2 regions of the Brevibacillus sp. NL20B1 genome follow, and region 2 is predicted to be linked to the other one. Evidence: riboswitches for the same ligand, from Rfam matches in the RefSeq annotation. Region 2 holds a riboswitch; the other holds the start of a gene.
The links. Region 2 has a riboswitch for cyclic di-AMP ahead of KDN35_RS01950 (CAP domain-containing protein). Riboswitches for the same ligand answer to the same signal wherever they lie in the genome.

Region 1: another riboswitch for cyclic di-AMP. It lies ahead of KDN35_RS10295 (C40 family peptidase); the one in region 2 lies ahead of KDN35_RS01950 (CAP domain-containing protein).

Annotation. Positions count from the first base shown of each region.
Region 1 is NZ_JAGTPT010000012.1:66,200-82,184, reverse strand. Features, by position in the region: gene KDN35_RS10345 (TSUP family transporter) at 1-541, shown strand, start outside; gene KDN35_RS10340 (hypothetical protein) at 617-802, opposite strand; gene KDN35_RS10335 (YneF family protein) at 817-1,047, opposite strand; gene prpE (bis(5'-nucleosyl)-tetraphosphatase PrpE) at 1,191-2,012, opposite strand; gene KDN35_RS10325 (response regulator) at 2,110-2,739, opposite strand; gene KDN35_RS10320 (HAMP domain-containing sensor histidine kinase) at 2,736-3,896, opposite strand; gene liaF (cell wall-active antibiotics response protein LiaF) at 3,910-4,764, opposite strand; gene KDN35_RS10310 (class I SAM-dependent methyltransferase) at 4,795-5,358, opposite strand; gene KDN35_RS10305 (PspA/IM30 family protein) at 5,446-6,141, opposite strand; gene KDN35_RS10300 (LiaF transmembrane domain-containing protein) at 6,226-6,639, opposite strand; cyclic di-AMP (ydaO/yuaA leader) riboswitch at 6,943-7,084, shown strand; partial or broken gene KDN35_RS10295 (C40 family peptidase) at 7,090-7,596, shown strand; gene KDN35_RS10290 (response regulator transcription factor) at 7,927-8,646, shown strand; gene KDN35_RS10285 (sensor histidine kinase) at 8,647-10,023, shown strand; gene KDN35_RS10280 (cytochrome P450) at 10,186-11,532, opposite strand; gene KDN35_RS10275 (biotin transporter BioY) at 11,663-12,226, opposite strand; gene KDN35_RS10270 (hypothetical protein) at 12,390-12,947, opposite strand; gene KDN35_RS10265 (aminopeptidase) at 13,133-14,365, shown strand; gene yhfH (protein YhfH) at 14,523-14,684, opposite strand; gene ilvA (threonine ammonia-lyase IlvA) at 14,887-15,985, opposite strand, start outside.
Region 2 is NZ_JAGTPT010000002.1:38,683-54,667, reverse strand. Features, by position in the region: gene KDN35_RS02010 (5'-3' exonuclease) at 100-978, shown strand; gene KDN35_RS02005 (hypothetical protein) at 1,131-2,855, opposite strand; gene KDN35_RS02000 (AAA family ATPase) at 2,875-4,176, opposite strand; gene KDN35_RS01995 (hypothetical protein) at 4,423-4,569, shown strand; gene KDN35_RS01990 (hypothetical protein) at 4,668-6,065, shown strand; gene KDN35_RS01985 (thioredoxin domain-containing protein) at 6,164-8,236, opposite strand; gene KDN35_RS01980 (DUF2306 domain-containing protein) at 8,368-9,051, opposite strand; gene KDN35_RS01975 (TetR/AcrR family transcriptional regulator) at 9,054-9,689, opposite strand; gene KDN35_RS01970 (amino acid permease) at 9,936-11,324, opposite strand; gene KDN35_RS01965 (2-phosphosulfolactate phosphatase) at 11,734-12,468, opposite strand; gene KDN35_RS01960 (phosphotransferase) at 12,506-13,471, opposite strand; gene KDN35_RS01955 (hypothetical protein) at 13,716-13,871, opposite strand; cyclic di-AMP (ydaO/yuaA leader) riboswitch at 14,041-14,191, shown strand; gene KDN35_RS01950 (CAP domain-containing protein) at 14,199-14,933, shown strand; gene def (peptide deformylase) at 15,040-15,567, opposite strand; gene KDN35_RS01940 (aminotransferase class I/II-fold pyridoxal phosphate-dependent enzyme) at 15,741-15,985, shown strand, end outside.

The DNA.
Region 1 (15,985 bases), on a different contig from region 2:
GATCCTGCTGTTTCCCGTTTCGCTGATCGGGGCCTACCTGGGGGCCAAAACGGTCCTGTTTGTCCCGCAGGAAGTGCTGAAAGTACTGGTCATCGTGATGATGGCCGCCATTTTTGTCTATACGCTTATCAACAAACGGTTTGGTGAACAGTCCAGCTATAAGGGACTGACCACATTTTCGCTGGGATTGGGGATTCCCCTGACGTTTTTGATCGGCTTTTATGACGGTTTCTTTGGGCCGGGGACCGGTTCCTTTTTCGTTTTCCTGATGGTGCTCCTGTTTGGCTACGACTTTGTGATCGCCGCCGGAAACGGGCGGATTCTCAACCTGGCCAGCAACATCGCCGCGCTGTTCGTCTTTATCGTCGAAGGCAAGGTGATTTTCCTCACCGGCCTGACAATGGGGCTCGCGATGCTCTTGGGCGCCACCCTCGGCGCGCGGCTGGCGATCAAGACGGGCGTCCGCTACGTCCGCCCGCTGTTTTTGCTGGTGTCCATCGGCCTGATGACCAAAATGATTTACGAGCTGATTTTCACGTAGACGCGAGAATCGGCATGCCGGCTAGCAAACGGAGCCGGACCAATACAAAAAGCTTGGCGCATCGGCCAAGCTTTTTCATTTTTCATTCCCTTTTCGCTGTTTCAGGCGCACGATGATGCCGTCGATCAACAGACCGATCCCCGCGCCGTAAAACGGACTGGCGAAGCGAATGCCTTCGCTAATCGGCAGTTCTTTCAGATAAACGATGACCACACCGAGAATAAACCCGATCATCGTAAAGCGCAGACGGGTCGGACCCATTCATCCCCACCGCCTTACTTGCCGAATTTGTTGGGCAGCTTCATGTTTTTCATGTTGCGGCTCATTTGCTTCAGCTGTTTTTGATTCAAATTGACGCCCATCGCGCGGGCCATCGCCTGCAATTGCTTTTCATCCATCTGCATGTTCTGCAATTGCTTCTTCAGGTAATACGTGCCGCCGGCAAATCCGCCCACCAGGCCAATAATCAGCGTAACGATCGGAATTACCCAGTTGTACCAAGCCATTGATTCATTACCATCCTCTATTGGAATTACAGTCGTACCTATTGTACCACATCTGCCGCCGCTGTACATCGCGGACATGGGGAAGATCGAAAGGTTGAAAGGTTACCCGCGGCATTCCGGCGCGAACCACAGGTGCACCGGTATCAATCCGCGGCGTACCGCGTCAGCGGGGTGTCGCTCAGCCCCGAATAATTCTCTCGGGCCGATACACTCAAAAGGTCGTCCTCGGGAAAACGGTAGGCGGTCAGCATTCCGCCAAACACGCAGCCCTGGTCGATATTGAGCGTGCCGTTTTTACGTTCCGGTTGGGGCCGGGGGTCGTGCCCCCAGATGATCAGCGGATGGGTCGTTTTTCGTTCTGCCGCCCAATCCCGGCGGATCGGCCGGCCGTCCGCTCCCGTGCCGGCCACGTCTCCGTAACGGCAAAAGGTTTGTACGGCTGGAGACTCCATCCCGATGTAATCGTCGCGGATGCCGGCGTGAACCGCTACCGCTTCCAGTTTTCCGCCGTACTTGATCATCATGTGCGACGGGGAGGAAAACAGCAGCCGCCTGCTCTGCTCTTTCAGGAGCAGCGCGTTTTTCGTTCCGTACTCCTGCTCAAAACGGCGAAACTCCTCTTCCACTTTTTCATCGCCATGCGCCAGCGTAACCGGTCGCCCGTCCAGCCAGCGGGCAATCTTCCACCCGTGGTTGCTGTCCACCATCTCCGCTACGCCGATTTCGACGTGGCGGATGAAAAACTGCAGCATCTTGATCGAATTCGGCCCTCGACTGGTAATGTCTCCAAGCGAAAGAAGCGTGCGGCCGCGGGGATGGCGGTACGTCCCGTCGTGACTGCGCTCGTAGCCAAGTCGCTGCAGCAGCTCCATAAATTCGTCGTAACAGCCGTGTACGTCGCCGATAATATCGACACCCTTGTCCGCTATCAGCATTTTGGAGCGCATCCTCGGTTTGCGTTTCATGCCCATCCCCTCCTTTCCACATAACTATTATTGTCTATTGTTTACCATAAAAAAGAAAAAAACTCACCCCCTTTTTTCCGAGGTGAGCACTCCACCGTCACACGAGATTGTGTTTATGCACGTAAATGGCGGCTTGTGTTCGGTCCTCCACATCCAGCTTGGCCAAAATGTTGCTGACGTGCGTTTTGACGGTTTTGATGCCGATAATCAGCTCGTCGGCGATCTCCTGGTTGGATTTCCCCTGGCCGATCAGCTTCAGCACTTCCAGCTCACGCGGGGTGAGCTGCTCATGGGGCAGCGGCTCCTGACCGTGGCGAAAACGGGCCATGATCTTGCCGGCCACGCGGGATTCCAGCACCGGTTCTCCGGCCACGGCGGCTCGGATAGCGCGGGCGATTTCAGCAGCGCGCGAGGTCTTCAGCAGGTAGCTGAACGCCCCTGCTTCGATCACCGGGTATACCTTTTCGTCGTCGATGAAACTGGTCAGCACGATCACCTTGCAGGAGGGACACTGCTCCCGGATGCGGCGGGTGGCTTCCACGCCGCCGATGCCGTCCATGACCAAATCCATCAGGACGACATCCGGTTTCAGCTCCACCGCCAGCCGTACGCCTTCCTCTCCGCTCGCCGCTTCGGCCACCACCTCTATGTCTTCTTCCGTGGACAGATAGGCGGCCAGGCCCATCCGCACCATCTCGTGATCATCCACCAACAATACACGAATCACGGATGCTCACTCCCTTCCTGTTCCGTTTGCGGCATCACCGGGATGCGCACCTCGATTTGCGTCCCTTTGCCTACTGCAGAGTAAATGTCAAGCGATCCGCCCAATTCCGCCACGCGCTCGCGCATGCTCCGAAGACCATAGGAGGTCAGTTTTTCGCCTTCCGGATTAAACCCGACCCCATCGTCCGTCACCCTTAGCCGCACCTGTCCCTGCAGCGTAAACAGCTTCACCGCGATCTGGTTGGCGCGGGCGTGGCGCAGCGTGTTGGAAAGGGACTCCTGCAGGATGCGGAACAGATGATCTTCAATGCCGCTGGGCAAGCCTTCGACGTCTTCGATTTCCCAGGAGATCGCGAGTGTATTTTTCCGCGACAGTTCTTCCAGCAGATCGACGATCGCTTCCTTCAGGGTCTTGTTCTGCAGCGTGGCCGGACGGAGATGCAGCAAAAGCGCTCTCATCTCCGCCTGGGCCGCCGCCGCCATCTCCTCCACCAGCTCTATCTGCTGGGCAGCGCGCTGCGGATTTTTCTCCACCAGCCGCTTCAAGGCGGCCGTGGTCATCGCGATGGCAAACAACTGCTGGCTGACGGCATCGTGCAGCTCCCGGGCAAGCCGCTGCCGCTCTTCCGTAACGGCTGCCTGTTTCAACTGCTCCGCCAGCGCCGCGTTGTGATTGGACAGCCGCTGCAGCGACGCCACCTGCTCTTCCCACTGCGACGCCAGGCGGTTAAACTGCCAGCCCAGCTCGCCGATCTCGTCCGCGCCCAGATCGGGAACGCGGTAGGACAAGCGGCCGCGGCTCAGATTCATGGTCGCTTCGCCCAGCACGTACAGCCGCTTTTTCAACAGATTGCCGAAAATGTAGCCGCTGATCACGCCCAGCACCGTCCCCACGGCAAGCGAGACGGCAAAGGCTGCCAGCATGATCACCCAATCCGGCTCCGCCGGCAGTTGTATTTGCAGATTGGCGGCAAACCATTGGCTCAGTTCCGGGTCGTCTACCAATGTCGAGTAGAGGAGACGGATCTTTGGATCGTTGGCCCAGGCGATGTGCATCAATAGGAAACAGAGGAACGTAGCGGTTACCGTGCCGATGACCAGCATCAGGCCGAACCGCACATACTGCCATTGTACGCTCGCTAATCGCTGTCGACGCATCGGTCAGTACCCCCTAGATGTACTTGACTTTTATATCGCCGACAAGCAGCGAGAGTTGTAAATGGACTTTTTGAGCGGCCTGCTCGTACTGCTCGGAGCGGACCATCACACTGCGGCTGATGCCGCCTTGCCGGTGTCCAAACACTTCCAGGTCGCCTAAGCTCACCTCGGCTGTAACGGCAACCGGCATGTCGACCGGCACGTAAATGGTGACGTCCCCCACCCAGCCGTCGACAGTCAGGAACGCTTCCTCCTGCATCACCATCGCCCGCGACAGGTCGATCACCACATCCCCGATGCCGTGCCAGATGTGCAGTTCATTCAGCTCAAACCTGCCGGACGTAAGATGAAAATCGCCGATCAGGGAACTGCGGGTATCCTTGGGCCGCAGAATGCTGCCGGGGTGATGGGTCTTAACCCGTTCCTTGTAGACAGGCCCGTATTCTGTTGGCTTGGCCGAGCGTGCCGCCTTATCGTGAAACGACTTATCGTCGGGCGCGTCCCATTTCGGGGAGAAACTGCTCATGTCACCGAGCGTATCCACCCGTCCGTCGCGCCGCTGCGAGCGCCCCCGGATCAGGCGGAAGCCAAAGTAGATCAACGCCAGAGGGACGAAGAAATGGAACAGCTCATGGAATCCCACGCCGAACCACATCTCCAGCGCAATCAGGATGCCAAATCCGGCCAAAAGACCGCCTCTGATGCGTTTTCGCTTCTCCCACATGCGCGCGCCGACGTACACCAATATCATCGGCCACAGGCTAAACAAACTGAACGAAATGATATGCAAGGTGTCGAGCAACAGGCCAATGCCCGTCAAGATGATCAGAACACCAGCCGTCATTTTGTGCAAGCGGGACAGTTTCACAGGAGTCTCCTCTCTTACGCCCCATGCCGCTCATTTTCCTTCCAAACTGTTACGGCATGTATAGATAAACGCAGGCGGAATGTTCAACGGCGTGAAATCAGTCTCGACCCGTTGAAAACGCGCCTGCAGCTCCGATTTCAGTTGCAGTGAGTATTGAAACGTGATGAACAGCCCATCAGGGGCCAGCGCGGATTCAATTTGGTCCAGAATGCCGGTACGCAGCGTTTCCGGAAAGATGGCAAACGGAAGGCCGGAGATGATTACGTCGGCTTTGCCCAACCTCATTTCCTCCATATACTGCCCAAGCTTTAAAGCCTCTTCCCGAATCGGCACGTCGGGAAACCGGTCGCGCAGCATGGTCCGAAACTGATGATCACGCTCAACCAGAAGGTAACGGGCGTCCGGCCGCTTCTTTTGGAGAATGGCTTGCGTAAACACGCCCGTGCCCGGCCCCAGTTCAACGATGACGCCAGCGTTTGCCCAATCCACATGGGTCAGCATGCGCGCGCAGAGAAAACGGGAACTGGGGATGATGCTGCCGACTCGGCCTGGTTCGGCAAAAAACCGTCGTAGAAACACCAAGAAGTCTGACAAAAAAAGGACCTCCTCTAGGGGAAAAGCAGCCTGTTTCCCAGGCTGCCTTAGGTTCAATTCTACATCAAACGCCGCCGTTCCTCTCGCTTACGCTTGTTCCGGATGCTGTGGCGTTTCCTTTTTATCAAGCAGGGAGGCTTTGATCTGCGCCAGTTCCGCATCCAGCTCGTCCTTCTCCCATTTGCTCAGCGAGTGGTCCAGGCCTGCGTTGGTCAGGCGCCACTGGTCGCTGAGATCCGCTTCCGCCTCCATGCGCATCACTTTTTCTTCCATCCGGGCAAATCCGCGGCTCGCCGTTTCGCTCCCCATCCCGACAATGGCCTGATTTACCTGTTTTTGCGTCTTGGCTACTTGGGCGCGGGCCATCAGGGTGTATTTTTTCGCCCGCATCTTGTAAAACTCTTCTTTCAGCTCAGCCAGCTTTTCGCGCATCTTTTGCGCCGCATCCGAAGCAGACTGATAGAGCGTCTCGTACTCCCGGGCACGCGCTTCGTACTGTTTCTTGTCGGCAAGCGCGCGGCGCGCCAGTTCGTCTTCACCCTCGCTAAGCGCCAGTTTTACCTGGCGATCCCGTTTTTCCACGAAGGCCAGCGCCTCTTCCCACTGCTGACGGAACTTCTTCTCAAGCGCCACCTGGCGGGCGACGGCCACTTCCACCTGTCCGATCTCCACTTCCATGTCACGCATGTACTGGTTCAGCATTACTACCGGATCTTCCATAGAATCCAGCACGTCATTCACCGAAGCCACAGTCAAATCACGCAAGCGTTTCAAGATACCCATCGTCACTTCTCCTCCTCATCATACCATATGATTCTCGTTGGATTAACAACCTTGTCCTGCGATCCGGCCATGCCGACGCGAGGATTACGGCTGCTGCCGCCTGGTTACACTTTTCTCCCATCGATCCAATACGTCATCGTCTTGCAGCACGCGCTGTGCCCACTGCCGCTCCCCGACGGTCGGAACCGTTTGATCCGGCACATCCCGTTGGCGAAGCAGGCGGAAGCCCAGGTACATGACACCAATGGCCAGCACGGCGTGGAACAAAACATGCAATTTGCCGATCAGCATCAGGAACCCGATCAGAAGGATCAGGCCGCCGGTAAACCGGGAACCTGAGCTGCTCATCATTTTGCGGGCGCCGTACAACATGATCAGCCCGGGAATCAGCACGCGGAGCAGCTCACTGCTGTCAATGCCAAGCTGATCGAGTATGACTAATCCCCCAATGAGCAGCAGGATCAGTCCGAGAAGCACTTTTCCAGACCGTTCGCTCATTAACTGCTTACCCTCCCATCGACTTTGTTTGGGTGTCACCCTTATGGCTTTATTGTAGACGGCTGACAGGTCTCGTCATAACGGGCGGGCGGTTGGTTTTTCCCTCCGACCCGGGGCGGAGGCACCTTCCTTCCGCAATCGGACAAGCACCCTGGCGAGATGTGGTGAACCATGCGCTGACGTGATCTGACACGAATCGTTTCCTGCTTGAGGGTGCAAATTGTGACAAAATTATGAACTCCACCAAAAAAAGACAGGAAAAATCGGACAAGTGTTGAATTGTGCTGAGGTGCGTGTAAAAAACATCGAATTTAGCCGAATTCCGCGGTGCGGAAACGGGGGACCCACGTTTTTCGGGGTGAATGGCAGCCGCCTGCCGGCCGCCTAGGGCATTCCTTTCGACCGAACCCATCAGCTAACCTCGTAGGCTTAGGAAAGGAGCAGTTTCTTTTGCGCAAAACGGTGGTTACTCTCTTCATCGCCGGGATGCTTGCAATAGGAGCAGGCGCTGCACACGCCCAGGAGGAAAAAACCCTGATGGGTGTTGTCAACAGCCTGTATGGTGTTCCTTACAAGTCGTCCGGCACAACCAAAAACGGATTTGACTGCTCCGGCTTTACGCGCTATGTGTTTCATGCGCTGGGTGTAGATCTGCCTCATTCGTCGTCTGCCCAATTCAAGTTGGGAGTACCGGTGTCCCGCAACGATCTCCAGCCCGGTGACCTGGTCTTTTTCAACACCAACGGGCACAGCGTTTCACACGTGGGCATCTACATCGGAAATGGCTTGTTTGTACACTCGGAGAGCGGCAGAGGAGTCGTCAACACGAAGCTGAACGATCCGTATTACTGGAGCAAGCGCTTTGTGGGTGCCAAGCGGATTGCGCTGCCTGCCATTGCCGAAGCTCCGCAGAATCCACAGAAAAAGAAACCTGTACAAGCAGCATCGCTGCCCGAGGCCACACAGCCGTCGCAGCAGCAAGAACAATCGACGCAACAACAGCAGAATTCACAACAACAACAACAACAACAACCGAATCCACAACAACAGCAGACTTCAGCACAACAGCAGTAACCGACGCACATTGAGCCAGGGACGACAGGTCTCTGGCTTTTTCTGGCTACATTTAGCACCTGGTGTCAAGAGGTAGTAACATCCATCTTTTCTACGCTGACGCGGCTTGTCCGTGCGGGTGCCAGGAATCTGTCCCCCGCATCAGGACGAACCGTGATATTATGATGAAAGAAACAGGACCAGAACACATCTGGTGACTGGGGGAGAGTTCCGGTGAAAGACCATGTTTTGATAGTGGACGACAATGAGGAAATTCTCGAAATGCTGGAAGATATTTTGGGAAGCGAAGGATACGATGTGTCCACGGCAGTAAACGGTGAGCAGGCGTTGGAGCTGTTGAACGCAGGCACCAAGCCCAATCTGATTCTGCTTGACATCATGATGCCCGGCATGAGCGGCTATGAGCTCTGCTCGCAGATTCGCCGCGAGTGGGAACTGCCCATCCTTTTTCTCAGTGCCAAGGGCAAGGCGGTAGACAAGGTGGTCGGCTTTGAGATCGGAGCCGACGACTACATCACCAAGCCGTTTGACACGGAGGAATTGCTTGCCCGCATCCGCGCCCACCTGCGCCGCTACGAACGCATTCGCCGTTACAGTGAGGAGGCGGCAGAGAAAGAGAGAGCAGCATCCTCCATTACTGTCCTGAAGTTCAAGGGGCTGGAAATTCACAAGGAAACGTACTCCGTTTACGTCAACGACCAAAAAGTTGATCTGTCCACCAAGGAGTTTCAACTGCTTACCTTTCTGGCCGAAAACGCGGGCATCGTCTTTACGCGGGAGCAGATTTACGACCGCGTCTGGGGCTACGGATACGGCTCGCTCAATACGGTTACCGTGCACATCAAGAACCTGCGCGAAAAACTGGAGAAGGATCGCCAGTTCATCAAAACGCAATGGGGGACGGGGTACGTGTTCATCGGGGAGAAAGTGTAGATGAGCATCCGAAAGAAGCTGTTCCTCTCGTTTATCGGCTTGATCACACTCAACCTGCTTTTGTTCAAGTTCGTTTTTGAGGACATCATCGTCGAGCAGTTGAAGACGGACCGGCACAACCAGTACCGGTATGAAAAGGAAACGGCGGAAAAGGTGCGGGTCAATCAGTTGTTGAACTCCAGCGTGTTCAAGGACCCGTCCGAGCGGCGGGAGCTGGAGACACAGCTTCCGGAAGACCTGATGTACAAAATGGTCGTCACGGATGCGGACGGCAACGCCATTTACATCAAGACATCTCAGGCTTACAACCTGAAAAACCCGCATACAGCCAATCCCGCCGCCCAGGAGAAAAGCGATCTGAAAGTGGTGGCGGAATACCACTTTCAGCACGAACCCCCGCGTCAGGGACATACCATCATCTACTTTTACACGGATGAATCGGACATTCTCGCCACCAAAGGCGTCTCGATGATGCTGTGGTTCATCTACGGCAGCATCGCGCTGGTCGGCCTCATTCTGCTCACCTTCTTTGTCCGTTGGATCTTGCGGCCGGTCAGCGAACTGTCCCGCGTGACCCAGGAAATCCGTGAAGGCAAGCGCTACGTCTCGTTTAGCTACCGCTCGCAGGACGAGTTTGGCCAGCTGTTCGACTACTTTTCCGACATGGTAAACGAGCTTCGCGAGGCCGAAGACCGACAGTCCGAACTGATCTCGGCCATCGCTCACGACTTTCGCACGCCGCTCACGACCATCAAGGGCTATGCCTCCTACATCGGCTCGGGACGCGTCACCGATGTCAAGCGCATTCAAAAACAGATGCGCAAGATCGAGGAAAAAACGGCTGATCTGGAAAAGCTGCTGGACGAGCTGCAGGATTTTAGCCAGCAAAGCTTGGAGATCAAGCTGAACATCAGCCGCATCCACGTAAAAAGTTTTGTCAAAGGCGTCATCGAAGACTACCTGGTGCGCATCAAGGAGGCGGGGCTGTCGTTTCAGTGGAAGCTGCGCGTCTCCAACGAACTGCACATCGAGGCGGACGAGGCCAAACTGCGCCGCGTGCTGGAGAACCTGCTGAACAACGCCATCTACTACAACAAGCCAAATGGGTCCATCCTGCTTACCTGCGATCAGCGGGACGGGCACGTGCTCTTTTCCGTGATCGACAAGGGAGAGGGCATCGCGCCGGAGGACCTGCCCAAGGTGTTCACCAAGTTTTACCGCGCAGAAAAATCTCGCAACCGGAACAACGGCGGCACCGGCCTGGGTCTGCCCATCTGTCAGAGCATCGTCCAGCGCCACGGCGGCGTGATCACCGCGAGCAGCGAGCTGGGCGTGGGCAGCTGCTTTTCCTTTACGATCCCGTTTTTTCAACCATAATTTATTTCAATTTATTGATGGTTAATATTCACTTTATTTTTATCTGATACAGTATCTCTTGTAAGCAAGCATGTTGCTTTCCGTGATAAATAACCCCCATTTTTGGTATCTGACATCAAGCGGTCATGCTCGGTGGAAAGATGCCTCTTTTTTTATCCCCCTTTATTTCCGCACCTCCAGCCGCATCTTCAACCCGTTTTTCGGACGCAAGGTAACCAGCGGCTCCGGCTCCACCCGCTGTCCCGGTTCGGCCAGCCGCAGGCGGAAGCGCTGGGCGATCGTGGCCAGCAGCAGCGCCGCCTCCATCAGCGCAAAGTTGTTGCCGATGCAGATGCGCGGCCCGCCGCCAAACGGAAAGTAGGCGAACGCGGGAATTCGCTTCAGCAAATCGCCGCCGAACCGTTCCGGGATGAATTGGTCCGGGTTGTCGAAATAGCGGCTGCTGCGGTGCATCACATACTGACTCATCATCAGCGTCTCACCCGGACGGTACACGTGCCCTCCGATCTCCACTTCGTCCACCACTTCCCGGTTAATCACCCAGGCCGCGGGATAAAGCCGCAGGGTTTCGCTGATGATCTGATTGGTATAGACAAGCCGCGGGACATCCTCTGCCGTCGGCAGCCGTCCGCCCAGCACCTCGTCCAGTTCTGTCCACAGCTTTCGTTCCGCTTCGGGATGGGTGGCCAGCAGGTACCAGATCCACGACATGGTGTTGGCGGTCGTCTCGTGGCCGGCGACAAAAATGGTCATTACCTCGTCACGCACCTGCTCGTCCGTCATGCCCTGTCCGTCCTCCTCGTCACGCGCGGCCAGCAGCATGGCCAACAGGTCGTTCCGTCCTTCCCCGCCATTCCTCCGCCGTTCCTCGATGATCTCGTATATGGTTTTGTCCAGCGTCTTCGCCGCCTCCTGAAACTTCTGGTTTTGCGGCGTCGGCACGCCGAGCGGAATGTCGATTATCGCCGAAGCCTTGTTCGACACGTACTGCAGCCCGATTTCGATGGCGCGGCCGATCTTCTCGACACCTTCCGTCAACCCTTTGCCGAACATCGTCTCGGTGATAATCGCCAGCGTTACTTTCATCATGTCTTGGTGCACGTCACGGATATCGCCGTCTTTCCACCGGTCCATCATGGCGAGCCCCTGACGGACCATCACGTCGGCGTAAGCGGCGATCCGCTCCCGGCGAAAAGCAGGCTGCATCAGCCGGCGCTGCCGCATGTGCTTTTGTCCCTCGCTGGTGAGAATGCCGTCTCCCACCACTGCACGCGCCACCTGCAGTCCTTTGGCCTTGCGAAAGTGGGCCTGTTTGGTGACCAGCACTTCCTTGATGTGTTCGGGATTGGTCAAGAGATACATGTGCCGGCTGGGACCAAAACGAAAATGGACGACATCGCCGTGCTGTTCCGCAGCCCTCTGCAAAAAGCCGAGTGGATCGCGGCGAAAGGCGAGCAAATGGCCGGATATGGGCAGCCCTTTGGGGGCGGGAATCGTTGTCAGGTTCATCTCAGACATCCTTTCCCAGTATCAGTGCTCGTCTCTAGTATCCATCCGGCCCGGCACCTTATACCACAAACGCCCTTGGGCAGCGTCAAAAAAACAAACCGCCTGAATTATCAGGCGGTCTCTCTTCTGTTTACGAAAGGGTCGGCTTGTCCACCTGCACCAGCCGGTTGGACACCAGCCGCTCGCGCACCTTGATGCCGATCCAGGCGGCCAGCACGGCCTTGATGACTCCCACCAGCAAAAAGGAAACGCCGCCGCTCATGATCGCGGCGCTCCACGGAATGTCCAGCACGTACTTGAGCTGAATCACGCCGCAAACCAGTGTCACAACCATGCCGACGTGGTTGGCCACCAGCGCCCAGCCAATGGAGAATCGGGTTTTCTCCAGGATCAGGCCGGTAATGTAGGCAGTCAGAATGAAACCGAAAATGTATCCACCGGATTTGCCGGCCAGCACCTGGAGTCCGCCGCTCGCCCCCGAGAAAACCGGCAGACCGACCGCGCCCAGCAGCACGTAAATGATCATCGCCAGCGTGCCGTACCGACTGCCGAGAATGGTGGCGGCCAAACCGACCGCCAGTGTCTGTCCGGTAATCGGAATCAGCGGCAGGGGAATTGTGATTTGCGAAAAAACGGCCGTCACAGCGGCAAACACAGCAGATAAGAGCATCCATCTCAATCGTTCGTTTCTCATGGTAACCTCCCGTTTTTGTCAACCAAAACATAAGACGAGTTAACACTTTAATCATAATGCCTGTCCGAACAAATGTAAATGGCAAAACGGGAGGTATTGAGGCACGCCGAATCGTCAGGCAGACAGGCGGGAGACTCGCGCTTTCCATTCCCGATCGTTTCGGCTATGCGCGGCGGTCGCAGTACGCCTGGAGGTGAATCAGCGAATCGACCGTGTGATCGATCAGGCGGCGCAAGTCCTCTATGTTGCCCTCGTCGATCTTGCGGTGAAAATCGAGCGTGATCTGATTGGCAAAGCGCTGCGGCGGCCACTCCTGCCGATGCTCGTCTAAACGCGCCTTGACCGTCTGCGTGATGTGCGGCCGGTGTCCCCACACCTCGTTGAGAATCGCGGTGATCGCTTCTGTCTCCCGCGGCACGTCGCTGATCTCCAGGAAATAATGGATGCAGATCGTGCAGCCCACATGCTCTGTCAGCGGCTTGTCCAGCTGCTCCGCCGCAATGTCTGCCAGCGAGGTGCGCAGCTGGATCTGCGCCGTCACCGCCGTGTCACCATCAGCCTTACCTGCCTGACGGAATTCAATCTGAAACAGCCGCTCAAATGTAGCCAGGTCCATCACGTCGGAGCGGCCCGTGATGATGATGGCTCCCTCGAAATCCCGATCGTACACCACTCCTTCCAGCACGACCCGGATATTGTCGAACACCAGCGGATGAAACACCTCCGCTCCTCCTTTCCATCCGAATGGCACACGCTACTAGGATGCCCGTCTTTTTTCCGTTTGGCAAGAACGACTTATACTCCATTATCTATACACAATCCATAAACTGGTATAGTATTAAATCAACATCCAGTTATCTGACTGCCTGTCTGCCAACACTACATATTCTGAAGAGGAGGTTTTTCATGACCGCTGCTGATCGCATGCTTGATCGCTACGCCGAATTGGCTGTGAAAATCGGCGTCAATGTCCAGCCGGGGCAAACCCTTGTCATCAACGCCCCCCTCTGCACGGCCGAACTGGTCCGCAAGATTGCCAAAACAGCTTACCTGACCGGAGCCAAACACGTGTATACCGAATGGACGGACGATGAACTGACCCGGCTCCAGTACGATCTCGCCCCGTATGAAGCGCTGACGGAATACCCGATGTGGAGAGCAAAAGCGTACGAGGAGCTGGCCGAGAACGGGGCTGCGTTTCTTTTTATCATCGCGACCGACCCCGATCTGCTCAAGGGAGTCAATCCGGAGCGGATCGCCGCTGCCGACAAAGCGATGAGAACTGCCATGTACACGTTTCGCAACTACACGATGAACAACAGCGTCAGCTGGTCGGTGATCGCCGCTCCCTCTCCTGCATGGGCCGCAAAAGTCTTCCCGAACCTGCCCGAAAGCGAGCAGGTGAGCGCCCTGTGGAATGCCATCTTCCGCGCCACCCGGACAGACGTGGACGACCCGGTGACAGCCTGGCAGAACCATCAAGCAGCACTGAACGAAAAGGTGACCTACCTGAACGGCAAGCAGTACCGCTGCCTTCACTTTAAAGCGCCCGGCACCGACCTGTCGGTTCAACTGCCGCCCGGTCACCGCTGGCAGGGAGGAGCCAGTGTGACCGCAAACGGCGTACCGTTTACAGCCAACATCCCGACGGAAGAAGTCTACACCGCTCCGTTGAAAGACGGGGTGAACGGCGTCGTTTCCAGCACGATGCCGTTGAGCCACAACGGCAATCTGATCGAGAACTTTACACTCCGTTTCGAGCGGGGGCGCATCGTGGAAGTGACGGCAGAGACGGGCTTTGACGTATTGCAGAAGCTGATCGAGACGGATGAAGGCTCCCGCTACCTGGGAGAAGTGGCCCTGGTGCCGCATCAATCGCCCATCTCCCAGTCCAACCTGATTTTTTACAACACGCTGATCGACGAAAATGCCTCCAACCATTTGGCGATCGGGAATGCCTATCCGGTCTGCCTGGAGGGCGGAGACAACCTCTCCCCCGAGGAAATGGAGCAGCGCGGTCTCAACACCAGCCTCATGCACGTCGATTTCATGATCGGTTCGGCGGAAATGGACATTGACGGGGAGCTGGCCGACGGCACACGCGAGCCCATCTTCCGCAATGGAAACTGGGCGTTCTAAACAACATCCTTCCTGCTTCCGGACCGACGCCGATCCGGGAGCAGACAAAAAAAAGCCGCCCGGCTGCGGCTGTCTTCCCTGCAGTTCTCCGCTTGCGCGAAAGACTGATACGGGAACGGCTGCCCTGGCGGCTCTCCTCTCTTAAACGGATGGATGCTTACCGCTTGTTGTAATGGCGCAGGTAGGCATCCTTCGCTATTTTTTCCTGGCAGTCAAAGCACTCGGTCATGTAGGATTCAGCCTGCTCTGTCATCGCTTGGCCGCACACGGTGCAACATTTGGCTTCCAGATTGCGGAAAAAGGTGGCGATCGGCGTCATGATTATAACCTCCCGACGTGTTCGTTGAGGTTATTGTATTATAACAGGGGTTGTTTTATAAAACGTTGTTATAAAACATTACGGCGCATTTTCGCTCGCTTGCTTCTGTTTTCTGTCCGTTTCTCCTGCTTTCGCTGTATTAATACTTTTTTGATTTTTCCGCGCTGTTTTACAACACAAGCGCACCCTGGACATGTTTTGATCAGATCAGCAGGTTAAACAGTGTCGGGTCCTTGGTTACCTCCACGTAGCGAATGCCATGCTTATTCATCCGGTCCACCAACGGCTGATAGTCCTCTCTGCACTTCAGCTCGATTCCGACAAGTGCCGGCCCGTTATCCTTGTTGTTCTTTTTCGTGTACTCGAAACGGACGATGTCATCGTGCGGCCCCAGCACTTTGTCGATAAACTCGCGCAGCGCTCCGGCCCGCTGCGGAAAATTGATGATGAAGTAATGTTTCAAGCCTTCATACAGCAGGGAACGCTCCTTGATTTCCTGCATCCGGTCGATGTCGTTGTTGCCCCCGCTGATGACGCAGACGACGTTTTTCCCTGCAATCTGCTCGCGGCAGGCGTCAAGCGCGGCAATCGGCAGGGCCCCGGCCGGTTCGACGACGATGGCGTTCTCGTTGTACAGTTCCAAAATCGTGGTGCATACTTTTCCTTCCGGCACCAACACGATGTCGTCCACGATCTCTTTGCAGATTTCGCGGGTGAGCTGTCCCACCTGTTTGACCGCCGCCCCGTCCACGAACTTGTCGATCTCCTCCAGCGTGACGACGTCTCCCCGGGCCAGCGCCTCCGTCATCGAGGGAGCGCCGGCCGGTTCCACCCCGATTATGCGGGTGGACGGACTGACTCCCTTCACGTACGTGCCGACGCCCGCAGCCAGTCCCCCGCCGCCGATGCTCACAAACAGGTAATCGATCGGCTCCGCCATATCGTTCATGATTTCCGCGCCGACCGTTCCCTGTCCGGCAATCACCAGCGGATCGTCAAACGGATGGACAAACGTCATGTTCTGTTCCAGACAGTAGGACATCGCCTCCGCAAACGAATCGTCAAACGTGTCGCCGACCAGCACTACGTCGACATACTCACCTCCGAACAGCTTGACCTGCGACACTTTCTGCCGCGGCGTCGTAGCCGGCATGAAAATATGGCCGCGAATCTGCAGCAGCCGGCAGGAGTAGGCCACGCCCTGCGCGTGGTTTCCGGCGCTGGCGCAGACCACTCCCCTTTGCCGCTGTTCATCCGAAAGGTGGCGGATCAGGTTGTAGGCGCCGCGAATTTTGAACGAG
Region 2 (15,985 bases):
TCCATGCAGTGTTCGTCGATGTAAAATCTGTCAAGGTTGATCGTACGCTTTGTGTTATAATGGGGCGAGACAGTTGGACACGAGAGGAGTCGCGTTTTTGTGAACCACCCCGAAAAAGTACTGCTCATTGACGGTATGAGTTTTTTGTTTCGTGCGTTTTACGCCTCCGCCTGGGCGGGCGGGTATCGGCAGACCTCACAAGGCGTTTATACAAACGCTGTCTACGGGTTTACGAAAATGATGCTGGACTACATCGATCTGGTGCGCCCCACCCACGTCGCCGTCGGCTGGGATGTGGCTGCGCGGGAAACCCTGATTCGCTGTCAGTGGTACGAGGGATACAAGTCCAACCGGGTGGCACCGCCCGAGGAACTGGTCCCCCAGTTTGATCTGGTCAAGGAGGTGACGGATGCATTTTCCGTCCCCAACCTGGGCATCCCGGGATATGAAGGAGACGACATTCTCGGCACTGTCAGCACGCGGCTTCAGGCCGAGGGACATCAGGTGGTCATCGCGACCGGTGATTATGACAGTCTGCAGCTTTTGTCCGAGCAGGTCAGCGTGAAAATCCTGAAAAATGGCGGCAAGCACGAACACTACACACCCGCCAGCCTGCTGGCCGTCCGCGGGATCAATCCGGAACAGGTCGTCGACGTAAAGGCATTGATGGGCGACGCCTCCGACTGCATTCCCGGCTGCCCGGGGATCGGCGAGAAGACGGCAGTCAAGCTGATTGCCGCCCACGGCTCGCTGGACGGACTGTACGCCAATCTGGATGCATGCACGCCCAAAATGCGCGCCAAACTGGAAGAACACCGCGAACAGGTGTATCTGAGCAAAAAGCTGGCGACGATTTTCCGCGATGCGCCGATCGACTTTTCACTCGAAGCGGCAAAATGGGAATACGATCCGGAGCGCGTTCGTGAAAAGTTTGCCGAACTGGAGTTTGGCCGCACGCTGGTCAGCAGGGTAAGCTGAGTCACGACAGCGCCGTCTGCCATGATGGTGACAGCTCGAGGACAGAGCAAGAATACGCTCGGAGCAGTCGTACCGCCAACGTGCACGCGAAAAATCCCGGCCCTTTTGAATAAGGGTCCGGGATTTTTTCAATTAACATGCGCGGCGGTTGTTCACGATTTGTATCGTTCCTCAAATACATCGAGAAGCAAACGGGTGTTCTCTTCTTCCTGGCAGTCCCATGTCGCGGCAAAGCGGACCCGGTGGGAGACCCCCAGGATGTCGTACTTCTGGACCAGGTGTTGACGGGGCGAGCCTACGATGAGACTGTGCAGCCGCACTTGTTTGCGCTTGGCCAGATCGGCCAGCATCTCGCGCACGTACAGGGAAAGGCCGCCCACCCCATCCGTCACCATGACGAAATCAGCCCCGCGAAACTGCTGGTTCTCCTCCACGATTTGAATCGCCCGCTTCATGGGCGCATCAAAGTGCGTTCCGCCCCCGAAAGCCATTTGCGCCAGCGCGTAAAACGCGGGCCAGTCCGGCCGCCGATGGTACAGGGCCTGTTCGCGAAGTTCTCCTTTTGCGCCAAACAGCAGCAGCAAAAAGTCTCGTTTTTCCAGGAGGCTGAGCGCGGCAAACGTCATGACAAACAGCTGGGCCAGGCGCAGTTTGCTCCCCCGCATCGAATGGGAAGTGTCCAGCATGCAGATCACGGGACCTTTGGGCGGCTCCTCCAGCCATCCGACAGTGTCGTACGTCATCAGCTTCTGCTCTACCCACTTGAGCAGAAAATACGTCTCGTAATCCGCATCGGCCAAAAGGCCGGCTTCGCTTGGCAGCATGTGAGCGATGTCGCCCGACTGCCTCAGATCGTAGTATTCTTCCGGCAGCCGCCGCGAGCGCATCTGCTTCCTTTTTATCCGGACGTGATGGACGTTGCGCCCCACCTCGTTAAGGAAATCAACCAGGTCCGGATGCCGTTTCAACTTTTCCAGCCACTTCATATATTGTTCAAAGCTCTGGCGCCGGAGCTTGCCCAACTCATGCCCCCAGCGGCGGTTGGCAAAGCTCTGGCTGGCCGTAAGCAGCTCATGGACGAACAACGTGTCGTCCGATTCCTGCGACAGCGTCTCTTTCAGGGAACGGTCCAGCCACTGCCCCAGCTCCTGTTCCAACTGGGCCACGGCCTCCCGTTCCTGCCTGGACAGCCGCTCTCGCTGTTTTTCCCGCTGGCCCAGCTCGTCCTCAAGCTTTTTGACTTTTTGCTGCAGCTTGGGGCGCTTGGTCACATTCACCCGCATCTCTTCCCGCAGTTCCTGAATGCGCGCTTTCAGGGAGCGGATCTCCGCTTCCACCAGCGGCCGGGTATCCATCGCCTGCTGTTTGTCCTCTACCATGCGCTTGCCCTGCTGCAGCGTGTAGCCGACAAGCTGAAGTTTGGCAACCTGTTTTTCCGTCAGCAGCTCGGACAATTGGGCCTGTTCTCTGCCCTCGTGTCCCTGCTTTTGCTGAAGTCCGGCGACCAAGGGCGTCAGCTGCTGTTCCCGCTCCCGGCGTTTTACTTCTTCCGCGTATGACGCCGTCAGCCACATGAGCGCCTTGATGGCCGTCTTGAAGGCGGCGCTCTCATTGCCTGCCGTCCGCGGGTGGATCATCCGGTAAAAATACTGTTTCATCAGCGTCTGCACCATCCAGCGGTGAAACGGCGGTGCGTCTTTCGTCTGGTCAAGTTCGGGATGGACAAGATAAAACGCCAGGAAAAAATCGGCCAACAGTTCGCGGTCGAACCACGGCGCCCGCGCTTTGGCTTCTTCCATCCATTCGCGCGCTGTGCGCGACGAGTACTGGTACGCATCAAACAAGTAGCGGTCGACCCGACTGGCACGAATGATCATGCGATTGCATCCTGCCTTCCTACAGCGTGTAATCGTATTCGGTGCCGGGAAGTTCCCGGTCAAATACCGTACGGTAGATGCCCTGCAGCATTTGCAGGATTCGCTCACCTTCAATGCGCAGATGGGCGTATTTGACTGTGTATTTTTCCGGATTGGGCAGCAGTCGGTTTTTCTCCCGCACGAACGCGGTCAGATCCTGCTCCCGCTGCTGCCACTGAAGCAGGCGGTTGCGCAGGTCGCGGCCGGTCTCTTCCAGCTCCAACCGGCATTCGTCGAGAAGCGAACGGTAGTGCTCGGCGGCCTCTTTTCCCAGTTTGGCCCCGATCTCTTTCTTAAACTGAAACGCATGCAGATCGGCTTCTTTTTCCATCCACTTTTCAGCGGTCTGCTTTGAACGGCGAAGCGGCAAGTCGTGCTCCATGTCTGCTTTCAACTGTTCGGTGAAGCGCTGGTCAAACAGTTCCTGCAATACAGGCAAATCTTCCGGCACGTCCCAGAGCATGTGCGGGGTAAACACCGTATCCCAGATCGAGACACTTTCACGGCCGTGAAGGGCGGCCGATGTTTTCCAGACGTGGGCAATCTTGCTCCATCGCCGGTCAGAGAGGACGAACTCCTTTGCTTCCATGTCCTGCTTCAAGCGGTAGAGGAAGTAGATCAGCGATTCCGGGATGCTGACCCGGGACGCTTCGTGCTGGATGTCCTTCACGTCATGGAGGGAAAAGACAACCGGCAGCGGTTCGCTCGGCAGTGAAAACATTTTTTCGTAGCTGGAGGCCTGCTGCAGGTAGCCCACCTCGTAGCGGATGAGAAAGCGGTCGTACAGCGCGGTCAACTGTTCATCCTCGTCCGGCAGCTCGTTGGACGCAGCGATTAAAAACAGCAGCGGCACCGCCTCTTTTTCCCTCCCGTTGAAATAGACGCGCTCGTTTAGGATGGAGAGCAGGGAGTTGAGGATCGCGCTGTTGGCTTTAAAGATTTCGTCAAGAAAGGCAAATTGGGCAGACGGCAGGTAGCCTGCTGTCTTGCGCACGTACTGGTCCTGTTTTAACTGCTGCAGTGACACGGGGCCGAAAATTTCGTCGGGCGTGGTGAATCGCGTCAGCAGGTATTCAAACCAGTGTTCGGAGCCGAACAGTTGAGCGACGGCCCGGGCCATCTGCGATTTGGCCGTACCCGGCGGCCCGATCAGCAGGGCGTTCTCTCCGCTCATGATGCCCAACAGCAGCAGACGGATCAGCTCGCTTCGTTCGAGAAAACGGCGCTCCAGTAGTTCGACTGCTTGTTCCAATTTGTGTGTCAATGGGATTGACTTGTTCATCATCGCTGGCGCAATCGTGCTGTCACGGCAGACGTGCTGCGCCGTTCCCCCTCCTCGTGCAAGATGTGATTGGTATCGGTTGGCACTCTCTACCTGTAGTGTATACATCCTGATCGGACCACACAAGCCAATGCACGAACGCGGGGTACGGCGGCTGGCATGAACGCGGCGGCACGCGCGTATGATGGAAGGTGTGTGTTGGAAACAATATCCAACAAGAGCAAAACATGCAAAAGGAGGATCGTCATGCCCCAGCTTCACCTGTCTGATGAAGAATACAATCATCTGATGGAACGGATTTTTAAAATCCTGAGCCGAACAGAAGAGCTGGACCACGTCACCCATCACTGGATGTGGGAAGTGTGGCGCGTGCTCTACTATAGTAAACTGTAAAAAATTGTAAGATAGAATCCGCTATCACCCATGTCTGTACCTCCGCATAGTGTGTGAACAAGAGAGGTTTGCCCGACACACGAGAAGGAGGGATGGGCATGGGTGTTGAACTGTCCTGGCTCCACGGGGTGTACGTCCTGTTCGTAATCGGCATTATCGCCACCATGGTGCTCCGCCGCGATACCAGTCTCATCTGCATCGCCGGGATCGCCGCGCTCGGCCTGACGGCTACCGGTTCAATATCGGCGGCGGTGGGTGGCGTGTTCGGCAGCTTCATATACGCGATAACGGAACTGCTGCCGACGATTCTGGTCATCTGCATCATCGTAGCGATGAGCCGCGTGCTGACCGAGACGGGCATCAACGAAACGATGATCCGGCCGCTGGCCTCGCTGGTGCGGACGCCGGCGCTGGCATACTGGGTGATTGGCATTGTCATGATGATCATGTCCTGGTTCTTCTGGCCTTCGCCAGCTGTGGCGCTGATCGGCGCGGTGATGCTGCCTGTCGCTCTCCGTGTGGGGCTGCCCGCTGTCGGCGCAGCCGTCGCGATGAACCTGTTTGGTCACGGCATCGCCCTGTCCGGTGACTTTATCATCCAGGGTGCACCCACGCTCACCGCAAAGGCGGCCGGCCTTCCCGTCGCCGAAGTGATGACCGCCAGCGTGCCGCTGGTCATCGTGATGGGGACGGTTACCACTCTGACCGCGTTTTGGTACCTGAATAAAGACATGAAAAGCGGAGCACTTCGCGTCGATCCGGAAGCATCAGCCATACTCTCCGCGCCTCGCGACACCGCACCTGTCCGGCTTTCGCCCGTGCTGCGCAGCGGGCTGGCGACGCTGGTTCCCCTGTTGTTTCTTTTGGATGTCGTGGCCATGTTCGCGCTGGATCTGAGAGGAGGCGACGCCACCGCATTGGTCGGCGGCACCGCGCTGTTGATCCTGTTAATGGTCACCGTGCTGGCCCACAGACAGGCTGGTCTGGAACAGGTAACCGCTCACCTGATCCAAGGATTCCAATTCGGATTTCGCGTATTTGGTCCCGTCATCCCCATCGCTGCGTTTTTCTACATGGGTGACAGCGGCTTCGTCAGCGTGTTTGGCGAGATGCTGCCGAACGGTTCCCATGGGATCGTCAACGATCTGGGCGTCGCTCTCGCACACACCATCCCGATTGGCAAGGAGGTGGCCGCTCTCGCCCTGACGACGATCGGCGTCATCACAGGATTGGATGGCTCAGGGTTCTCCGGGATCACGCTGGCCGGTTCCCTTGCCCAACTGTTTGCGACCGCACTGGGAAGCGGAGCGGCGACGCTGACAGCACTCGGGCAAATCGCCGCCATCTGGGTGGGCGGCGGCACGATTATCCCGTGGGCGCTGCTTCCGGCTGCCGCCATCTGCGGAGTCGATCCGTTCGAATTGGCGCGGCGCAATCTCTACCCGGTCGTGATCGGCCTGCTGGTGACCACGCTGGTGGCCATGTTTCTGATTTGAATAGGAGAAAAAAAGAAGCCTCAGCCAGTCGGTGAGGCTTCTTTTATATAGTAATATGTGGTAGCTGTCAATTCTTTTTCGTTTTCAGGAATGGTCCCTCACGCGCGCGTCTGCTCCAGCTCTGCTTGGAACTGTTCCCGATCGGTAATCGGCGCGCGGCAGGCGAAGTTTTCGCAGATGTAGGCCGTCACTTCGCCTCCCTGCATCACTTTGTCCCGGACCACTTCGGCCATGCTGCCCAGCTCTTCGGTCGGATCGTGCAGCACAGTCACTGTGAACGGGGCGTAACCGCTGCGCGTCTCCTGGAGAAACGCCTGCGCTCGCTCATCGTCTCTTGGGCCCGCGATAACCACCTGCCGCACCGGATGCAGGAGCAGCTGCATCGCCAAGAGGGAAAAGCTGTACCCGATGGGGTACTGATTGATGCTCCCCGCAAATGTCGTCAAAAGGCGCTCCGCCTTGTCGCGCAAATCGCTTCGTCCCGTCAGGTAGAACAGCCGCAGGAAGGTGTAGGCGGCGACGCCGTTGCCGGAAGGAGTCGCGCCGTCGTATATTTCTTTGGGTCGGGCGATGAGCTGTTCGCCGTCACTGCCGTAGAAGAACAGTCCGCCGTTTTCTTCATCCCAGAACAGGCGGAGCAGATCATCGGCCAGCTCCAGCGCCCGCTTGAGGTGCTGCGGCTCCTGTCCGGCCTCATACAATTCCGTAAGCCCCCAGATGAGAAAAGCGTAGTCGTCCACGTAGCCGAGATACGCCGCTTCTCCGTCGCGGTAGCGAGCCAGCAGACGGCCGTTGGCGTCGCGCAGTTTGCTCTCGATAAACTCACATGCCCGCTCCGCCGCCTCCAGATATGCAGGCTCTCCCAGCACCAGCCCCCCTTTGGCCAGCGCCGCGATCATCAAGCCGTTCCAGGACGTCAGAATCTTGTCGTCCTTGCCCGGATGGGTCCGCTGTTTCCGTCGGGCAAACAGCTTCTGGCGGGCTTCTTCCAATCGTTGCGTCAATTCCTCAACAGTCATTCCCCGGCGGCGGGCGAACGCATCCAGATCGGTCCCGATCAGATTGGGGATGCTGCGTCCTTCAAAATTGCCGTGTTCCGTGATGTCATACGCCTCGCAGTAAAGCTGCCCCAGTTCATCACCCAGCACATCGCGCACTTCCCACGGCGTCCAGATGTAAAATTTGCCTTCTTCTCCTTCCGAATCGGCGTCTTCCGCCGAATAAAAGCCTCCGTCCGGGTCGGTCATGTCGCGCAGGACGTAGGTGAAAATGTCGCGGGCGACGCGGGCGTAGTCGCGTTTGCCGGTGGCCTGGTACGCCTCCAGATACGCGTAGGCCAAAAGCGCGTTGTCGTAGAGCATCTTTTCAAAGTGCGGCACCAGCCACTTTTGATCTACGGAGTAGCGGGCGAATCCGAATCCCACGTGGTCGTAAATGCCGCCGCGGTGCATGTGCTCCAAGGTGGTTTCCGCCATCTGCAGCGCCTCCGTCTCACCCGCCGCCTTGGCGTGGCGCAGCAGGAAAATGAGGTTGTGCGGCGTGGGAAACTTGGGCGCTTCGCCAAAGCCCCCGTAGATGTCGTCAAACTGCTGTTTGTACAGCTCCAACGCTTTCCCAAACGTCTCCCGGCTCAGCGTCCCCGGAGCGGTCCGGGCCATCTGCGGCGCCAGTGTGTTGTAAATGTGGTCCACACTGCGGTCGATCCGTCCCCGGTCATTCTCCCAGACCTCGGAAAGCTGCCGCAGAATGTCCATCACGCCCGGCCGTCCCCACTTGGCCGACTTGGGAAAATACGTCCCGGCAAAAAACGGCTTTTTCTCCGGCGTCATCACAATGGTCAGCGGCCATCCGCCCTGTCCGGTCATCGCCTGGCAGACCGTCATGTAGATGTGGTCCACATCCGGTCGCTCTTCCCGATCCACTTTGATGGCGACAAACTTTTCGTTCAGCAGCGCGGCCACTTCTTCGTCTTCAAACGATTCGCGTTCCATCACGTGACACCAGTGACAGGTGGAGTAGCCGATGCTGAGGAAGATGGGTTTGTCTTCCTGTTTGGCTTTGGTGAACGCTTCTTCTCCCCACGGATACCAATCAACGGGGTTGTAGGCATGCTGAAGCAAATACGGTGATTTTTCTTTGGCCAATTGATTGGGTTTGCGGTGCGTTGTCATGGGGAACAACCCCTTTCCTACTGGATTTTATTGTATATGACACATAGCATACCCTGCATGAACAAAAAACACGACTGCCCCATTTCCATCCAATCCTTGTTTTTCGTACAGGAAAATCGGAGTGCCGCATGTCAGTCGGCAAGCGGAAAGCGCGCTTGGGCTCCGCTTTTGCGCCGCCTGCGGATCAGCCATTCGGCAGCGATCAGGTTGGGGACCCAGCACAACCAGGCGTCAATCCGGTAGATGCGGTTAAAGTCACCCAACAGCAAGTCGGATTGTGAGAGGCTTTCAACCGGGATGGTCAGCATCCCCAGCAAACCGAGCCAGAACCGCAGCGTGACGCCTGCAAACGTCAGCGCGTAGCTGCGCAGCATCCATTCCCGATGCTGCTCGACCTGCTTTTGACGAATCCGTTTGTACCCGAGATAGGTGGCCGCCAGCCAGACCACGTCCAACGCCAGGAATCCCGCTTGACTCATCACCCCTCCGAGTGCCTCAAAGGCCAGGTAGATGCCGGAGACCCCGCCAACCCCGATCGACAATACATACAGTTTGCCCAACTGGCGATGCAGGCGCAGGTGTTTTGTCTGAAGCCGCGTGCTGAACAACAACGGCCCGACGGCCAGAGCGATCGCCGATCCGACGGCATGCAGATACAGGAAATTGACCCACTGTGTATAAGGAAACTCTTTATCCAACAAATGCAGCTGTACCAGCCCGGCGCTTTTCGGGTTAAACACGACAAACTGCACAATCGCATACGCGGAAACGACCAAAGCCAGTACAGACGCGACTCCCATCCATATTTTTCTCATCTTCACCTGTACACTCCGTTTGACAGAAATAGTTGCAAATGCAGGTCATAAAACTCCATAAATTGATCAGAGTTGTATAGATGCGCGGTAAGATAAGCGCCGTAGAAAATGGTGAACGTGGCTTTCACCAGGTCATCCGTCGGCAGGTGGTCCGGTATGTCCCCGTCTTCCTTCGCTTCCTCGATAAACTGAGTAAACAACGCACCGAGATTGGGCGCTTCCGCGTCAACAAGCGTTTCTTTGTCGGGATACAGAATCTGGATTTCCGCTTCACTGAGGGTCGGCATATGGGGGTGCATGTTTACTTCCGTCATAAACCCGATCAAGCTCAGCATCAGTCCCGGCCTTTCCCTGGCGTCTGCGGCAACGTGTTGAAACAGATGACGGATCGCCTCGATACCCCGTTTCGGATGCAGCTTGAGTTCGATCATACGCTCCGTTAGCCACAAGCACATGAAGTAAATCAGTACGTCTTCTTTTTGCGGAAAAAATTTAAAAAAAGTGACCTTCGAGACTTCCGCTTTTTCGCATACGTCTTCCACCTTCACGTCTTTAAACGACTTTTTGCCGATCAGATCGAGACTGGCCTGAAAAAGCGCGATTTTCGACCTCGCCTTTTTGAGCTCACGCAGTGGCACCTTTTTACCCATCAGTTGGTTCTGCCCTCCTTTTCCGATAGCTTCCGGTTGTATCTTTTCCTGCAATCCGGATATTTGCTAATCCCTCCACTTGATCTTTTGACTTCAGTTAAAAGGTTAACCCCGGTTAAGTTATTTAGTCAAGTTATTTTTTGATTGCGAGCATAAACATAAAAAAGAGGGACATTTTTACATGTCCCTCTTTACAGATCGATTTTTCGTTTTTCGTTAACCGCATATCCGTTCTTACGCGATTTCCTCATGGGCTTCCGCCTGCGTCGTGGTTTTGGCCTTGCCCACTCCAAACGCAAAGTAACTGATCACGACAATAGCCAGGAAGACCAGCCCCGCCACAAGAGAGATGCGCGTCTCTTGATTGATCCACATCCCTACCAGCACCATGAGCAGGAAGGCAATCGTCAGATAGTTGGATACCGGTGCAAACGGCATTTTGAACGGATGCTGTGCCATCTCGGCGCCTTTTGCCTTACGGAAGCGGATTTGACTGATCAGAATCACAAACCACGGAACCATGCCGGGCAGCACACTGGCACTGTATACATAGACAAACAGATTTTCCGGTGCCAGGTAGTTCAAGACAACACCTACGGCCAGCCCTACGAGAACGCCGAGCGTTCCGAGCAGCGGCACGCCGTTGTGGGTCAGCTTGGTAAAGAATTTCGGCGCTTGTCCATTTACCCCCAGCGTGTACAGCATGCGACCCGCACTGTAGATGCCGCTGTTGCAGCCAGACATGGCGGCAGTGATGACGACAAAGTTGATGAACCCTGCTGCGGCCGTAATCCCGATTTTCGCGAAGGTTGCCACGAACGGGCTGCCGATCGACTGCAGTTGATCCCACGGGTAAACGGTTACAATTACAAAGATCGCACCAATGTAGAAGATCAGAATCCGCCAAATGATACTTTGAATCGCACTTGTCAGCGTTTTGCGCGGATCTTTTGCCTCACCGGCGGTAATCCCGATGAGCTCCACCCCTTGATAAGCCCCGATCACCAGCGAGAGCGCAAAGAAAAAGCCTGTCCAGCCGCCTGCGAAGAATCCGCCGTGTTCCCACAGGTTAGACAACCCGATGGCGTTTCCTCCGTTGCCAAAACCGAAGAAAATCAGTCCAAACCCGGCAACGATCATCAAGACAATGGTCACAATCTTGATCATGGCAAACCAATACTCAAATTCACCAAACGATTTCACGGAGAACAGGTTTGCCGCACCGAGGATCAGCATCGCGATCAACCCTGGTATCCAGGCGGGCAAATCCGGGAACCAGTATTTCATGTACGTCCCGACGGCGATGATTTCCGACATCCCGACGACGACCCACTGAAACCAGTTGCTCCAGGCCGTCACATAACCTGCCAGGGGATGGATATACTTGTGTCCAAAGGTCGCAAATGATCCCGTGCTGGGCTCCAGGTACAGCATTTCCCCCATTGCACGCATGATGAAAAAGATAAAAATCCCGACAATTGCGTACGCGAGCATCACGGACGGGCCTGTCCATTTGATCGTGCTCGCCGAGCCCATGAATAAACCAACTCCGATTGTTCCGCCCAACGCGATCATTTGAATATGACGCGCTTGCAGGCCCCGCTTCAATTCCTTGTTCGCCACTAGTCGCTCCCTCTTTCCTTTCTGCCAACACCGGCTGTCTTTTCAGGAATGCTGCGGGACACTCCTTTCGTCCGCGATGACGCGGCAGGTATCCCGTTTTTTGACAGTACCATTTTTATTCAGCATTCCTAATAGTGAGAAAAATTGTACACTATTTTCCTTCTGCTTCGCGCTGAAGTAATTGTATTGTAATATGTTTTCTTCGCGAAGACAATTGTGCAAGTAAAAAAAAACATTGGTAAATCAACATTTCTGACGTAATCGAATAATTAAAAATATGTGATTGTTCAATCAATTTGAGCAAGGCCACATGGCACAGTGAGGCCCTGCGTCCGTGTTTGTCACAACGATGCAGATCATGATTGAGGAGCGTTTGCGAGTGAGACGAAGGAATTTTTTAAACAAATGTTTAATATCCGGAAACAAATGCCCCTTCGCGATTGAGCACGGGAACCACCTGGCTGGCATTCCAAACGGAAGCGATCGCCACATCCTCGGCAAATCCCGCCGCGATCAGCTCCCGTCCCGAGGCAGACTCACACAGCAGCGGGTACATCTCCGACTTGGCGGCGTCAAAGGCAGCGACAGCCAGGCGGGCCTCCGGTGACAGCCGGTATCCGTGAAGTTCTCCGAGGATCGCCCCTGCCGCAACCATGTCCTCGAATGCGGGACGGAGGCTGCCGTCCGGCCACCGCTCTCCGCTGGCGATCACCGTGACGATGCCCCCTGTATTTCGGATGAACCGGGCCACCGCCGAGGCATTCCGCAAACTGCCGGCCACCACAATCGCGCCGCTGTCCTTTGCCAAAAAGGCGCACGTGGCTCCGTTGGGCGACGGCAGTACGATCCGGCACCCCTCGTCAATCGCAGAGAGCGAAGCGGGAGACAGCGAGATGGGCTCGCCGCGTTTACCGGCCAATACGGCCTGTACGCTGGCTGCGTACTCCGAGGCGGACGCATGCCGATAGCGATATGGATACACCACTCCGCCCCGAGCGAGGACCACATCGACACAGGTCGTAAACGAGAGCACATCGACGATCACCACGATGTCGGAAACAGGGGCCAAGGCTTTCACCCCTTCATACCCCCAATCAAAACGGGCGTGAAATCCGTTTTGCTGAAACACTGCCACATCCGCCATTTGCTTCCCCTTCCTTTCCAGGACTGCGTGTCCCTCTTCAATGTTGACAATGCGACTGCGCGAACGCTTCCCACTTGTCTCGATCTTGTGAAAACCACACCGGTTCCATGCGTTCAAAATACAGGTGATCTTCCGCAATGAGCTGCACTCTGCCGAGCATCTCCTGACGCTGCTCATGACCCATTTGGGCAGTCCAGACCACGGCGGAGAACAGACTCATCGCCACGTATACCGCGTACAACGTCCAAAACTCCGGCGGGATCTTGCGTGGGTAAAAATATCCGATAATCTGTCCGAAGCAAAAGGGGACGCTTACTTCTCTGCTGAACAAGGCCAGCTTGCAAAAGTCGCAGATGGGATCTCCCCAATCGAACCGGTCGAAATCGATGGTCCCGGCATATTGCTTGTCCTTTACGATCAGATTGCCCACGTGGAAATCATCGTGCTGGAACCGGTTTGGCCGCTTGCGCAGATACGCCTTGTTTACTTCCACAAACGCCATGATTTTCTCGTCGTGCGGTATGGCACTGCCAGCAGTGCGATACGCTTCGAGGTATCTCGCGTGTTTTTGAACGGCTCGCGAATTCCAGGCGGGGATGCCGGACGGCGCGTGAAGCTGGTGCAGTTTTCTCAGGTCTTGACCCGCCTGCCATCCGATAAAAAACTGTTCTTCTTCCGTACAGAGAGGCAGCATGTCCCGGGCGACCTCTCCGTCGATATGGGACAACAGGATGTAGCAAATCTGCAGGTCCTCTGATATCCCGTATTCAATCGGCTGCGGAATGCTCGCTCCGAACGGTTGCAGGGCGTGGAGAATATGAAACTCCGACCGCTTCCGCTCCCAGTTGCTCTGGTCTGCTATGCGCAGGATTCGCCGTTCTTCCGACACCATCTGGACCAGATATTTTCTGTCTGTCGAAAACCCATTGGTGATCGGCTCGAAGCCGACTGCTGATCGAAGTGCGGGACTTTTGCTTCGCAGCCATTCGATTTGTCCGTTCATGCTACACCTCCCAAAAATGGCAGCTTTTTCATTATATCATCCATGCTTCTGATAACAAGAACATTCTGGTACTTCCATACATGTTCTTTATGATGGCAGCATGGCCGAGAGCACCTCGACATGCCTGCGCCGTTTGTCACGAACGTCCACGAACGTCATAAAAAAACGGTTATCCCGTCTGGGCAGGATAACCGTTTTGTACCATGACTTCCTGTTGGTATCAATTCGCGGACTGATTGCCTGATTAGCCCTGCGTATTTTCGCTGGACGGCTGCTTCGTCGGTGTCGTCTCGCGCTCTTTCTCATCCAGCAGCGTCACGTTTTGCTGGTGCATTTTCTGCTTGGTCGGATACGCGCCCACCTGCTGCAGTTCCACATTGACATCTGTCTGCTTGTCCATCGCTGATCGCCTCCCATGTTGGTTTCCCATTTAGTATGGTTGCAAATCCGAGATTGCTATACGGCCGATAACAGCGGGCACGGCGGGCGCTAAGTGACCGTCGTTTCCATCTCATTTCCATATTTTAAAGGTTCCTTTTTTCCGGTATCTTTGTTATTCTCGTAAGCGAGCCAAAAACAAGCCGAAACTTCCGAGAGTGGAAGTGCGGGGGATTTTTTTTGCAGACGACGGTCTGCATGGGGTGAATTGCCGCATGGCAAAGGGTTGTCTCCTCAATCCTAACCCGACAACTAACCTCGTAGGCGAAGAAAAGGAGACGATGTGCACATGAAACGATTTGCCAAGCCGATTCTTGCCATCGCTATGGGATTGGCCGTAACCAGCATTTCCACGTCCGCATTTGCCGCGACGTGCCCGTACCAATCGATCACCAGCCAAAAACAATTGGTTCAATATTCCGATTTTTACCAAAAGGTACGGAGCATTACCCCTATCTGGACCGTGAACAACCAGGTCATTGTGAAACAACCGACTACTGTGAAACAGCCGGTAACCGTCAAGCAGCCGGTAATCGTGAAGAAACCGGTAATTGTTAATAAACCGGTGCAACAACCGGCACAAAATCAGACAGCTCCCGCCAACAACAATGCTGTGACCCAGCCGAAAGCACCGGCCCAACAAGCGGCACCGTCCGTTTCTCAATTTGCCAAGCAGGTGGCCGACCTGGTGAATCAGGAGCGCGCGAAAGCCGGCTTGAAGCCGCTGACGCTGGACAGCGCCCTGTCCAAAGTGGCCATGGACAAAGCGGTCGACATGTACCAAAACCGCTACTTCAGCCACACCAGCCCGACTTACGGTTCTCCGTTTGACATGATGAAACAATACGGCATCACGTTCAGAACGGCCGGCGAAAATATCGCAATGGGTCAGCGCAGCCCGCAGGAAGTCATGCAGCAATGGATGAACAGCCAAGGCCATCGCGCCAATATTTTGAATCCGAACTTCACGAAAATTGGCGTGGCGTACTACAATGGTTACTGGGTGCAGGAATTTACCGGATAAACGATGAACAATGGAAACAGCAAGCCGTGCTTCTCGCATGAGAGGCACGGCTTTTTTGCCGGCGACGTCAGCTGCATCGCTCGTTTCGTCAATGCCGGGCAGACCGCTAATACCGGATCAATGGGCGTTTATGCGCGAGAATCGGATTGGCGGCCTCGGGTTTCAGCCGCTTGCCGGTGCTGGCATCATACAGAACGTTGACGTAGTCGATGTACAGGATGCCATTCAGATGGTCGATTTCGTGCTGGATGCAGCGGGCCAAATAGCCTTCCGCTTCGAGGACCACTTCTTCGCCCGCCCGGTTCAGCGTTATTACCTTCACGTACGTGGCCCGTTTCACTCTGCCGACCACGCCGGGAATGGACAAGCACCCTTCGGCCCCTATCTCTGCACCTTTTTTTTCCACGATCCGCGGGTTGATCAGCTCCACCAGGCCGGTACCGCAGTCCATCACGACCAGCTGCTTCGGTATGCCGATCTGGATTGCGGACAAGCCTGCCCTGCCCTCGTCGGCGTAGATGGTGTCCGCCATGTCGTTCAAGATTCTTTCCACGTTTTTCGTGACGGCAGTCACTGGCTTCGAGATTTGCCGCAGGATCGGATCGCCCAATTTTACGATGAGCCGTTCTGCCATATCGGTTCCCCTCTCGTTTGAGACTGTCGTGTATTCACCGTAACAAATGCACCTGACATCCGTCAATTGATCTGCGCCGGCTTCCGTCCGTTTTTTCAATCGACAAACACACTTATATGCGCTATCTTTAATGGTAAACATGATTGATGATGGAAACGAAGAGGGAGGAAACCATGCATTCATTGGCAGCAAAGCTCAACGATACGCTTCAGCGAGAAAATCCGCACGTCTTTGCCATGCTGTCCGACCTGGGCAAGCTCATCTACTTTCCCAAGGAAGGCATACTCAGCCAGTCTGCCGAAGCCAAGGCAAAAGGGCACAAATACAATGCCACGATTGGAATTGCCTTGGAAAATGGCCAACCGATGCATCTGGACGTGATCCAAAGCACCTTGTCCGCCTACAATCCCAAGGATCT